DNA from 3 places in the Pseudomonas sp. Hz4 genome. Region 3 is predicted to be linked to each of the others. Evidence: predicted binding sites of a transcription regulator. Region 3 holds the regulator's gene; each other region holds the start of a gene.
The links. Region 3 encodes FliA, which starts transcription of late flagellar genes. Its sites were predicted from a motif close to CTAAAGTTTNNNNNNNNNNNGCCGNTAA; they were not measured.

Region 1: the regulator FliA is predicted to act here: its motif matches at 1,549-1,576, upstream of flgM (flagellar biosynthesis anti-sigma factor FlgM).
Region 2: the regulator FliA is predicted to act here: its motif matches at 1,862-1,889, upstream of ACYZTR_RS06665 (flagellar protein MotY).

Annotation. Positions count from the first base shown of each region.
Region 1 covers NZ_CM142719.1:1,777,806-1,781,045, forward strand. Annotated here, with positions in the region: gene ACYZTR_RS07945 (flagellar brake protein) at 1-577, opposite strand, end outside; gene ACYZTR_RS07950 (flagella synthesis protein FlgN) at 669-1,136, opposite strand; gene flgM (flagellar biosynthesis anti-sigma factor FlgM) at 1,185-1,511, opposite strand; gene flgA (flagellar basal body P-ring formation chaperone FlgA) at 1,692-2,453, opposite strand; gene ACYZTR_RS07965 (chemotaxis protein CheV) at 2,534-3,240, shown strand, end outside.
Region 2 covers NZ_CM142719.1:1,494,323-1,497,562, reverse strand. Annotated here, with positions in the region: gene ACYZTR_RS06670 (argininosuccinate synthase) at 1-758, opposite strand, end outside; gene ACYZTR_RS06665 (flagellar protein MotY) at 888-1,796, opposite strand; gene pyrC (dihydroorotase) at 1,956-3,002, shown strand; gene rnt (ribonuclease T) at 2,999-3,240, shown strand, end outside.
Region 3 covers NZ_CM142719.1:4,434,359-4,437,598, reverse strand. Annotated here, with positions in the region: gene flhF (flagellar biosynthesis protein FlhF) at 1-686, shown strand, start outside; gene fleN (flagellar synthesis regulator FleN) at 803-1,633, shown strand; gene fliA (RNA polymerase sigma factor FliA) at 1,630-2,370, shown strand; gene ACYZTR_RS20215 (chemotaxis response regulator CheY) at 2,538-2,909, shown strand; gene ACYZTR_RS20210 (protein phosphatase CheZ) at 2,932-3,240, shown strand, end outside.

The sequences.
Region 1 (3,240 bases), 2.7 Mb from region 3:
TGCCAAAGGGCAGGGCGGCGATGAAGCGGTCGTAGACCTGACCCAGTTGCAGGCTGCCCGTGATGTCGCCTTCGAAGCGCAACTTGCAGCCGGTGGCCGAGATGTCCAGGAGCTTGCCACTGATTGGCGACTTGAGTTTTTCACCACCCAGATCGACGTTGACCAGTTGCGCCAGCTTCAATGCGGCGCGGAATGCATTACGGCGCTGATGGTAAACCACCTCGCAGGGCAGTGCGCCACGGTAGCAGCGACCGCCACCGGATTCGTCGATGGTCAACGGGCCGTTGCTTTCCCAGGCAATACGCACGCCGTCGTGAAAGCCTTCGACCTTGAACGGTTCGCCGGCCAGCAGGAAACGTTCACCGTCGCGGGGAATCATTTCGTCCAGGGCCATCATGTTGCTGTCACGGTCAACGTCCACCAGATAACTCTGGAAGCGCTGGCTGCGCTCATGGAACGTGATGATCAGCGGATCATGGCTGTCTTGCAGCTGACGCAGGTTGCCGGAGATCTCCAGGGGCGTGGTGAGCACCTTGGGTGGCTGCGGAGCATCTTCCGCGCTTAAGGCATTGAACACGGTTCATCAATCTCCAGACAAAATATGACTACGGCTGGCCAGCATTTTGCCAGCATGTTTCGCGTCTTGATAGTGCTGCTTTTCGGCTGGCTCAAGCCTGACTGAGCGCGCGCGGCTTCGCAAGCATGGAGGTTGATCCGCGTGCATCATAGAGCGCTGGCGGCTCGCCGCCGTTGAGGATTTTCAGCTGATTGGCCGTCGCGGCCTGTTGCACTAGAATCGACTGGCCATTCTTGATGTTGGCCGCCTGGCACTGCGCCAGAAGATCGGTCAGCACATCGCTCTGCTCCAGTAACTGATCGCCAATGCTCGAATGGCTGGCGAGTTGCTCCAGGCCGTTGCGGTTGGTCGGCAGATTGAGGCTGGCGAGGATTTCACTGCGCTTGCGGCCATGCTGATCGAGCAAAATGATCAATGCCTGCTTCTGCGCCAGAATCTCTTCGAGCAGTGGCATGTCACGACCGTGCAAGGCGAGGGACTCGGTTTGCAGTAACTCCAGCAAGTGCTGTGCTGGGGCGAAATCGTCGGTGATCAGTTGCAGTAAATTAGTGTCGTGCATGGCTGGCCTTGGGTTTTAAGCGTCCAAAAGCCTGGCGCAGGCCTTGGCCTAGCGCTGGGCTTCGAAGTTGAGCAGTTTGCTGGCTACACGGTTGCTGTCGACTTTGTAGCTGCCATCGGCAATCGCTGCTTTCAACTCGGCCACGCGGGCGTTGTCGACGGCAGGCTGATCGCGCAGCTTGTCAGTGACCTTCTGCAACTGTTGAGCCTCATTGCTGAGATGTACCGATTCCCCGCTTTTGACGGTACTGGCCTGTTCGGCCGGGGTATTCAGCGTCGCGGATTTGCCGGTTTCGGCGGTTTCCTTCGCGGTGCTGGTACGTGTACTGCCGGTAAGTGACGAGGAACTGTTCAATCGGCTGAAATCGATGACCATGATAAAAAAACCTCTGGGTATTTGGACGCTTGCCATGTTTTCGGCCATACCCGGAAAAACTTTAGGCCCAGTTATCAATGAGCTTGCGCGCGTCAGCGCTTGCCCTGCATGGGGCACAGTTTAGGGAACAGTCGAGCAGCGCGCCACATCTTCACCCGCAGAGAGCTCGTGAAAAAATTTCTACATGGACACTTCCACCTGGCCGGGCGCGATAACTTGCGCCTTGATCACCCGCTGGGAATTGAGGTTTTTCACCCGAATCTGTTCGCGCAAGCCGCCGTTGGACAGCGCTTCACCCGGCATGCGCACGCTGAGCGTACCGCTGCGGGCGGTAATCACCACTTGATCGCCCTTGCTGATGACTTCTGCCTGTTCCATGTGCACCAGGGTCATGACCTGATCGGCGACCATTGGTCGGGTAAGTTTCTGCCCGATCGCCTGGTCGACAGAAGTCAGGTAACCCTGGTTGATCAGGCTGATGTCGCGCTCGCGCAAGGTCACATCGTCGGGCTCGACGATTCCGGCGCGTCGCAGCGGGCGGGTGGTGGTCACAATGTCGCGAAAAAGGCGCACTTGAGCAGGTACGAACACCGTCCAGGGCGACGCGCCCTCGCAGCGAACCTTGACGGTAACGCGGCCCAGCGGCTTGGCCGGACTCTCCAGAGTGGCTGTCAATTCCTTGTCGCACATAGGCATGCGCAGGCGTGGATCGAGCTGGTTGACCTGGATTTCGTAGCGGCCTTGCGTTTGACTGGTCGCCAGATAGTCTTCTACGGTGAATTCAAGAAAGCCTTGGGTGACGCCGATAAGCATGTCAGGCAAGGTAACCGCGTCAGCAAGGGCAGGGCTGCCAGCGTTGAACAGGCAAACGGCCGACATCGCGCACATTAATGTGCGGGCATTTGATGTCAGGCGTCGGAAAAATGTCGGTTCTGTGTTCATAAGAGTTAAAAAGCAAGCGCCGTGCCGTTTAGTGATGAATGCGCGTCGCAACACTTAAGCGTTGGTGTAGGAGTCTGTGCATGGCTGGTGTAATGGATGCGGTAAACCAGCGCACGCAACTGGTAGGGCAGAATCGCCTTGAGCTGTTGTTGTTCCGTCTTGACGGCCAGCAGCTGTATGGGATCAACGTGTTCAAGGTTCGGGAGGTGCTGCAATGCCCCAAACTGACGCTGATGCCAAAATCCAGTCCTGTCGTGTGCGGTGTGGCAAGTATTCGGGGGGCGACCATTCCGATTCTTGATCTGGCGATGGCGACCGGTTCCGGTGCGCTGAAAGATCAAAGCAATCCCTTCGTGATTATCACGGAGTACAACACCAAGACTCAGGGTTTCCTGGTGCGATCGGTAGAACGCATCGTCAACATGAATTGGGAGGAGATTCATCCGCCACCCAAGGGCACGGGACGCGACCATTACCTGACGGCTGTGACTCGGGTCGACAATCAGTTAGTCGAAATCATCGACGTCGAGAAAGTGCTGGCAGAAGTGGCGCCGACGCCGGAAGCGATTTCCGTCGGCGTGGTGGATGTCGAAACCCAGCACAAGGCGCTTTCCTTGCGAGTACTGACGGTCGATGACTCATCGGTGGCGCGCAAGCAGGTGACCCGTTGCCTGCAGACGGTCGGTGTCGAAGTGGTGGCGTTGAACGACGGTCGGCAAGCGCTGGATTACCTGCGCAAGCTGGTCGACGAGGGCAAGAAGCCGGAAGAAGAGTTCCTGATGATGAT
Region 2 (3,240 bases), 2.9 Mb from region 3:
CCACCGATACGGTTCAGGGTCGCCAGCACGGTGGCCGGGGTCATTTCGACGCCGTCCAGTTCGACGATGTCGCCATTGCGGTAGGTCAGTTCCAGGTACTGCGCCTTGTCAGGAGCGTTCTCCGGGGAGACAGTCCATTTCCACATGTCTTCTTCGTGCTCGGTCCAGGTGTCTTCCAACACGCCGCCTTCATAGGAGATGTGCAGCAAGTTGGCATCCATCGAGTACGGGGATTTCTTCTTGCCGTGACGCTCGATCGGGATGTTGTGCTTTTCAGCATAATCCATCAGCTTTTCACGCGAGAGCAGGTCCCATTCGCGCCACGGAGCGATCACTTTCACGCCGGGCTTCAAGGCGTAGGCGCCCAGTTCGAAACGAACCTGGTCGTTGCCCTTGCCGGTGGCGCCGTGGGAAATGGCGTCTGCGCCGGTTTCGTTGGCGATTTCGATCAGGCGCTTGGCGATCAACGGACGAGCGATGGAAGTACCCAGTAGGTACTCGCCTTCGTAAACGGTGTTGGCGCGGAACATCGGGAAAACGAAATCGCGCACGAATTCTTCGCGCAAGTCGTCGATGTAGATCTCTTTCACGCCCATGGCTTGTGCCTTGGCGCGTGCAGGTTCGACCTCTTCGCCCTGACCCAGGTCAGCGGTGAAGGTCACGACTTCACAGTTATAAGTATCCTGCAGCCACTTGAGGATCACCGAAGTGTCCAGGCCGCCGGAATACGCCAGAACGACCTTGTTTACGTCCGCCATGCCATCACTCCACGGGGTTCTACGGAAAGCCGTCAAGTCTACCGGTCATGCAGAATAATTTACAGAGGCGCGACAGCTTATGACGACGAAGCGACAGATTATGTCGAGTGGGCGACGATAACAGCGGGTTCAGGAGGTCGACGCGGGGCTCGCTGATGCAGTGGTCTGAGGGGCCGGCTTTTCGGTGGGCGCAACCCGCGCGAGGTGCACATTGACCCGACGGTTCTTCGCCCGGTTGGAGGAATTGCTATTGGGTGCCAAGGGATAACGCTCGCCGTGAAAGCGCACGGTGATCTGCGATTCCTGAATGCCATTGGCCTTGAAGAACTCCATCACCGCCAGGGCCCGACGCCGCGACAGATCACGGTTGGTCAGGCGGTTGCCGCTGTTGTCGGAGTGGCCATCGAGTTCGATATGGTTGACCGTCGGGTCGGCCTTCATGAATTCCAGCATCACTTGCAATTGAGTCTTGGCCTGCGCGTCGAGATCGATGCCTTCGCCGGGGAAGCCGATCTGCGATTGTTTGACCTGCTCGAAATTCTTCGGCAGCAGTTTTGCCACGCAGCCTTGATAGTCGTTAAAGGCCTTGCTGAACTTGACCGGCAACAGACGCACTTCCGACACCCGGCCATCGCCAGAGTAATGTCGAACAACCGGACTGCGGCCATCCATCAAGCCGCTGATTAAACGCCCGGCCTGTTGTTGCGAACTGTTAAACAGCACATTGCCGCTGCCGATTCGCACAGAACCGAGATTTATGTCGCCACGCCCCGGCTGCCAGGGAGCAGCCGCCGCCAGCAAGGTGGCCGAACCGCCGCCGATTATCGCGTTGTAGGCCTTCAGACGAAACGTCGCTTGCTCGCCGGCGCGGCGCACGAATTCACCGGAACCAAAATCGGTGATCGGCTGAGTCAGGCGGCACTCGAACGGGTCTCCTTCGACCGTCCACTCGATACTCTCCAGACGGGTCTGGAAAGTGAGCGCCATCGCGGGAAGGCTGGCAAATACGCTAAGCAAGGCTAAATAACGCTGGCGCACGGGTGGCTCCACTGGCTTCTACAACAAAAAGACCGACACACACATGTTTACGGCATACCTGTTGGATATCGGAAGCTTGCTGCAAAACTTGATAGCGAGTGCCTGGAAGAGTCTTTTCCGGTAGCATTCCCCTCAGTTTGACCCGCCTGGAATCCCCTCATGTCCGACCGCCTGACCCTGCTGCGTCCCGACGACTGGCATATTCATCTTCGCGATGGTGCCGTGTTGACCAATACCGTTGCGGATGTCGCGCGCACCTTTGGTCGCGCCATCATCATGCCCAACCTGGTACCTCCGGTGCGTAACGCCGCTGAAGCCGACGGCTATCGCCAGCGGATTCTCGCTGCACGCCCGGCCGGCAGTCGCTTCGAACCGTTGATGGTGCTGTACCTGACCGACCGCACACAGCCCGAAGAAATTCGCGAGGCCAAGGCCAGCGGTTTCATTCACGCCGCCAAGCTGTACCCGGCCGGCGCGACCACCAACTCGGACTCCGGTGTCACCAGCATCGACAAGATTTTCCCTGCACTCGAGGCCATGGCCGAAGTCGGGATGCCCTTGCTGGTTCACGGTGAAGTCACCCGTGGCGATGTCGACGTTTTCGATCGCGAAAAAATCTTCATCGATGAGCACTTGCGCCGTGTGGTCGAGCGTTTCCCGACGCTCAAAGTGGTGTTCGAACACATCACTACCGCTGACGCCGTGCAGTTCGTCAACGCGGCGTCGGCCAATGTTGGCGCGACCATCACCGCGCATCACCTGCTGTACAACCGCAACCACATGCTGGTGGGCGGGATTCGGCCGCACTTCTATTGCCTGCCGATCCTCAAGCGCAACACCCATCAGGAAGCCCTGCTCGACGCCGCCACCAGCGGCAGCGACAAGTTCTTCCTCGGCACCGACTCGGCGCCCCATGCCCAGCACGCCAAGGAAGCAGCATGCGGCTGTGCCGGTTGCTACACCGCTTATGCAGCGATCGAGATGTATGCCGAAGCCTTCGAACAACGCAACGCGCTGGACAAGCTCGAAGCCTTTGCCAGCCTGAACGGCCCGCGTTTCTACGGCCTGCCGGTGAACACCGATCGCATCACCCTGGTCCGCGATGAGTGGACCGCCCCAACCAGCCTGCCATTTGGCGAGCTGACCGTAATCCCGCTGCGCGCCGGTGAAAAACTGCGCTGGCGCCTGCTGGAGGAACACGCGTGAGTGAAGACCATTTCGACGACGAACAGGAAGGTCAAGGCGGCGGAGGTGGTTCGCGCCACCCGATGGCTGCCCGCTTCCGTGGATACCTGCCAGTCGTTGTCGACGTTGAAACCGGTGGTTTCAACTCTGCCACTGACGCCTTGCTGGAAATTGCCGCCACCACCATCGGCATGGACGAAAAAGGGTTTGTGTACCCCGACCACACCTACTTCTTTCGCGTAGAGCCTTTTGAAGGCGC
Region 3 (3,240 bases):
AAATCGAGCCGCTGGAAGAGGGCGGTGTGATTGCCATGGTCGGCCCTGCCGGCATGGGCAAGACCACCACGCTGGCCAAGCTCGCCGCCCGCTACGTGCTCAAGTACGGCGCGCAGAATATCGCGTTGGTGAGCATGGACAGCTACCGTATTGGTGCTCAGGAGCAGCTCAAGACCCTTGGCCGGATCCTCAATGTGTCGGTGACTCACGTCGACCCGGGTCAGTCGCTGGTGCAGGCGCTGGAGCCCTTGCTGCGCAAACGCGTGGTGCTGATCGATACCGCGGGCCTCCAGGCCAGCGATCCGGCACTGCGCATGCAGCTCGAAAGCCTGGCCGGTCGTGGGATCAAATCGAAGAATTATCTGGTGTTGGCAACCACCAGCCAGAAACAGGTTCTAACGGCCGCTTATCACAGTTACAAACGCTGCGGCCTCGCTGGCTGCATCCTGACTAAACTGGATGAAACGGCAAGTCTGGGCGAGGTGTTGAGCCTGGCCATCAGTCATGAATTGCCGGTGGCCTACCTGACCGATGGCCCGCGGATTCCGGATGATTTGCATCTACCGCGTCGTCATCAGTTAGTCAGTCGCGCCGTCAGCGTGCAAATGCAAGAAGAACCCAGCGAAGAAGCCATGGCTGACATGTTCGCTGATATTTACCACAGCCCGACCAAGCAGGTCGGCTGAGGTATTAATGAACCGTTTTTGTACCTACATCGATGGTCTGCCATGCATTGTTCATTTTGTGAACGCGCAGCCAGTAATGTGGCCTCCGTCTAAGTAAGACAAGGTAAAGAAAATTCATGGGCAGCATGCATCCCGTACAGGTGATCGCGGTGACCGGCGGCAAAGGTGGCGTCGGGAAAACTAACGTGTCAGTGAACTTGTCCCTGGCTCTAGCTGAGCTCGGCCGGCGCGTCATGCTGCTGGACGCCGATCTGGGGCTGGCGAACGTTGACGTCCTGCTGGGACTGACACCCAAACGTACGTTGGCCGATGTGATCGAAGGCCGCTGTGAGCTGCGCGATGTTCTGTTGCAGGGCCCTGGCGGCATCCGCATCGTCCCGGCCGCGTCCGGCACTCAAAGCATGGTTCATCTGAGCCCGGCCCAACACGCCGGCCTGATCCAGGCGTTCAGCGATATCGGCGACAATCTCGACGTATTAGTGATCGACACCGCTGCGGGCATTGGTGACTCGGTAGTCAGTTTCGTTCGCGCAGCGCAAGAAGTCTTGCTGGTGGTCTGCGACGAACCGACCTCGATCACTGATGCCTACGCACTGATCAAACTGCTAAACCGCGATTACGGCATGAACCGCTTCCGCGTCCTGGCCAACATGGCTCAGAGCCCGCAGGAAGGTCGCAACCTGTTCGCCAAGTTGACCAAGGTCACAGATCGCTTCCTCGACGTCGCCTTACAATACGTCGGCGCGGTGCCTTACGACGAAAGCGTGCGCAAAGCTGTGCAGAAGCAGCGCGCCGTCTATGAAGCCTTCCCGCGTTCCAAGTGCTCCCTGGCGTTCAAGGCCATTGCACAGAAGGTCGATACCTGGCCGTTGCCTGCCAACCCGCGTGGGCACCTGGAGTTTTTCGTCGAGCGCCTCGTGCAACAAACGGCAGGACCGGTGCTATGACAGCCAGCGGCTACAACCTCTACAAGAAGTCGGCACGTGACGCGCAGTACGAGCTGATCGAGCGTTACGCGCCACTGGTTAAACGCATCGCTTACCACTTGCTGGCGCGTCTGCCGGCCAGTGTCCAGGTCGAAGACCTGATCCAGGCCGGGATGATTGGCCTGCTTGAAGTGTCGACCAAATACGACGCCAGCAAAGGCGCGAGTTTCGAGACGTACGCGGGCATACGAATCCGCGGCGCGATGCTCGATGAAGTACGCAAGGGGGACTGGGCGCCACGTTCGGTCCACCGCAATACCCGGATGGTCAGCGACGCCATTCGCTCGATTGAAGCTAAAACCGGTCGTGACGCTAAAGATCACGAGGTTGCGGCCGAACTCCAATTGAGTCTCGACGATTATTACGGGATTTTGAACGACACCCTGGGCAGCCGGTTATTCAGTTTCGACGATCTGTTGCAGGACGGCGAACACGAAGGGCTGCACGAGGATGGCGCCAGTGCTCATCTGGAGCCGTCGCGCGATCTGGAAGATGAACGCTTCCAGATGGCACTGGCGGACGCGATTGCCAATTTGCCGGAGCGTGAGCGACTGGTGTTGGCGCTGTACTACGACGAAGAGTTGAATCTCAAGGAAATCGGTGAAGTCCTGGGGGTCAGCGAATCGCGGGTCAGCCAGTTACACAGCCAGTGCGCGGCCCGTTTGCGGGGGCGTTTGGGGGAGTGGCGAGCGCGCTGAAGGCAGTGTGGGGACACTGCGAACGCGGCTGGTGGGGTGTTGAACCGCACGGGTCCCGATCTGTTGTGCTCCAGACAGTCATTGAGTGCTTTGCCGGATTGATTGAAATGGCGCGTCCAGGTGCTGGGCGCGTTTAAGACTGCTTGGAGGTCGAATTGAACAAGAACATGAAAATCCTCATCGTTGATGACTTCTCTACGATGCGGCGGATCATAAAAAACCTGTTGCGTGACCTTGGGTTCACCAACACGGTCGAGGCCGATGATGGCACCACTGCCATTCCGGTGCTCAACAGCGGGAGCATCGACTTTCTGGTAACGGACTGGAACATGCCTGGCATGACCGGTATCGATTTGCTGCGCCATGTGCGTGCCGATGAAAAGCTCAAGCATCTGCCGGTGCTGATGGTGACCGCTGAAGCCAAGCGCGAGCAGATCATCGAGGCAGCCCAGGCCGGTGTTAACGGCTATGTGGTCAAACCCTTTACGGCCCAGGCGTTGAAAGAAAAAATCGAAAAGATTTTCGAACGCATCGGTTGAGAAACTGCGCCACGGGGGAGCTATGGAGCATAACGAATCTTCACAGGGCGATTTCGAGTCGACCCTGAAAAAACACGCTGTCGAACTGGTCGAAAGTCTTGAAAAAGGCAGGTTCGGCGACGCCGTGCAACTGATCCATGAGCTCAACCAGACCCGTGACCGCGGCCTGTATCAAGAAGTGGGCAAGCTCACTCGCGAGCTGCATAGTGCGATCGTCAATTTCCAGATTGACCCGAACATGCCGCAAGCCGAGGAAGTGTCACAGATCACGGACGCCACCGAGCGTCTGGGCTATGTGGTCAAGCTGACCGAGGCCGCGGCCAACCGCACC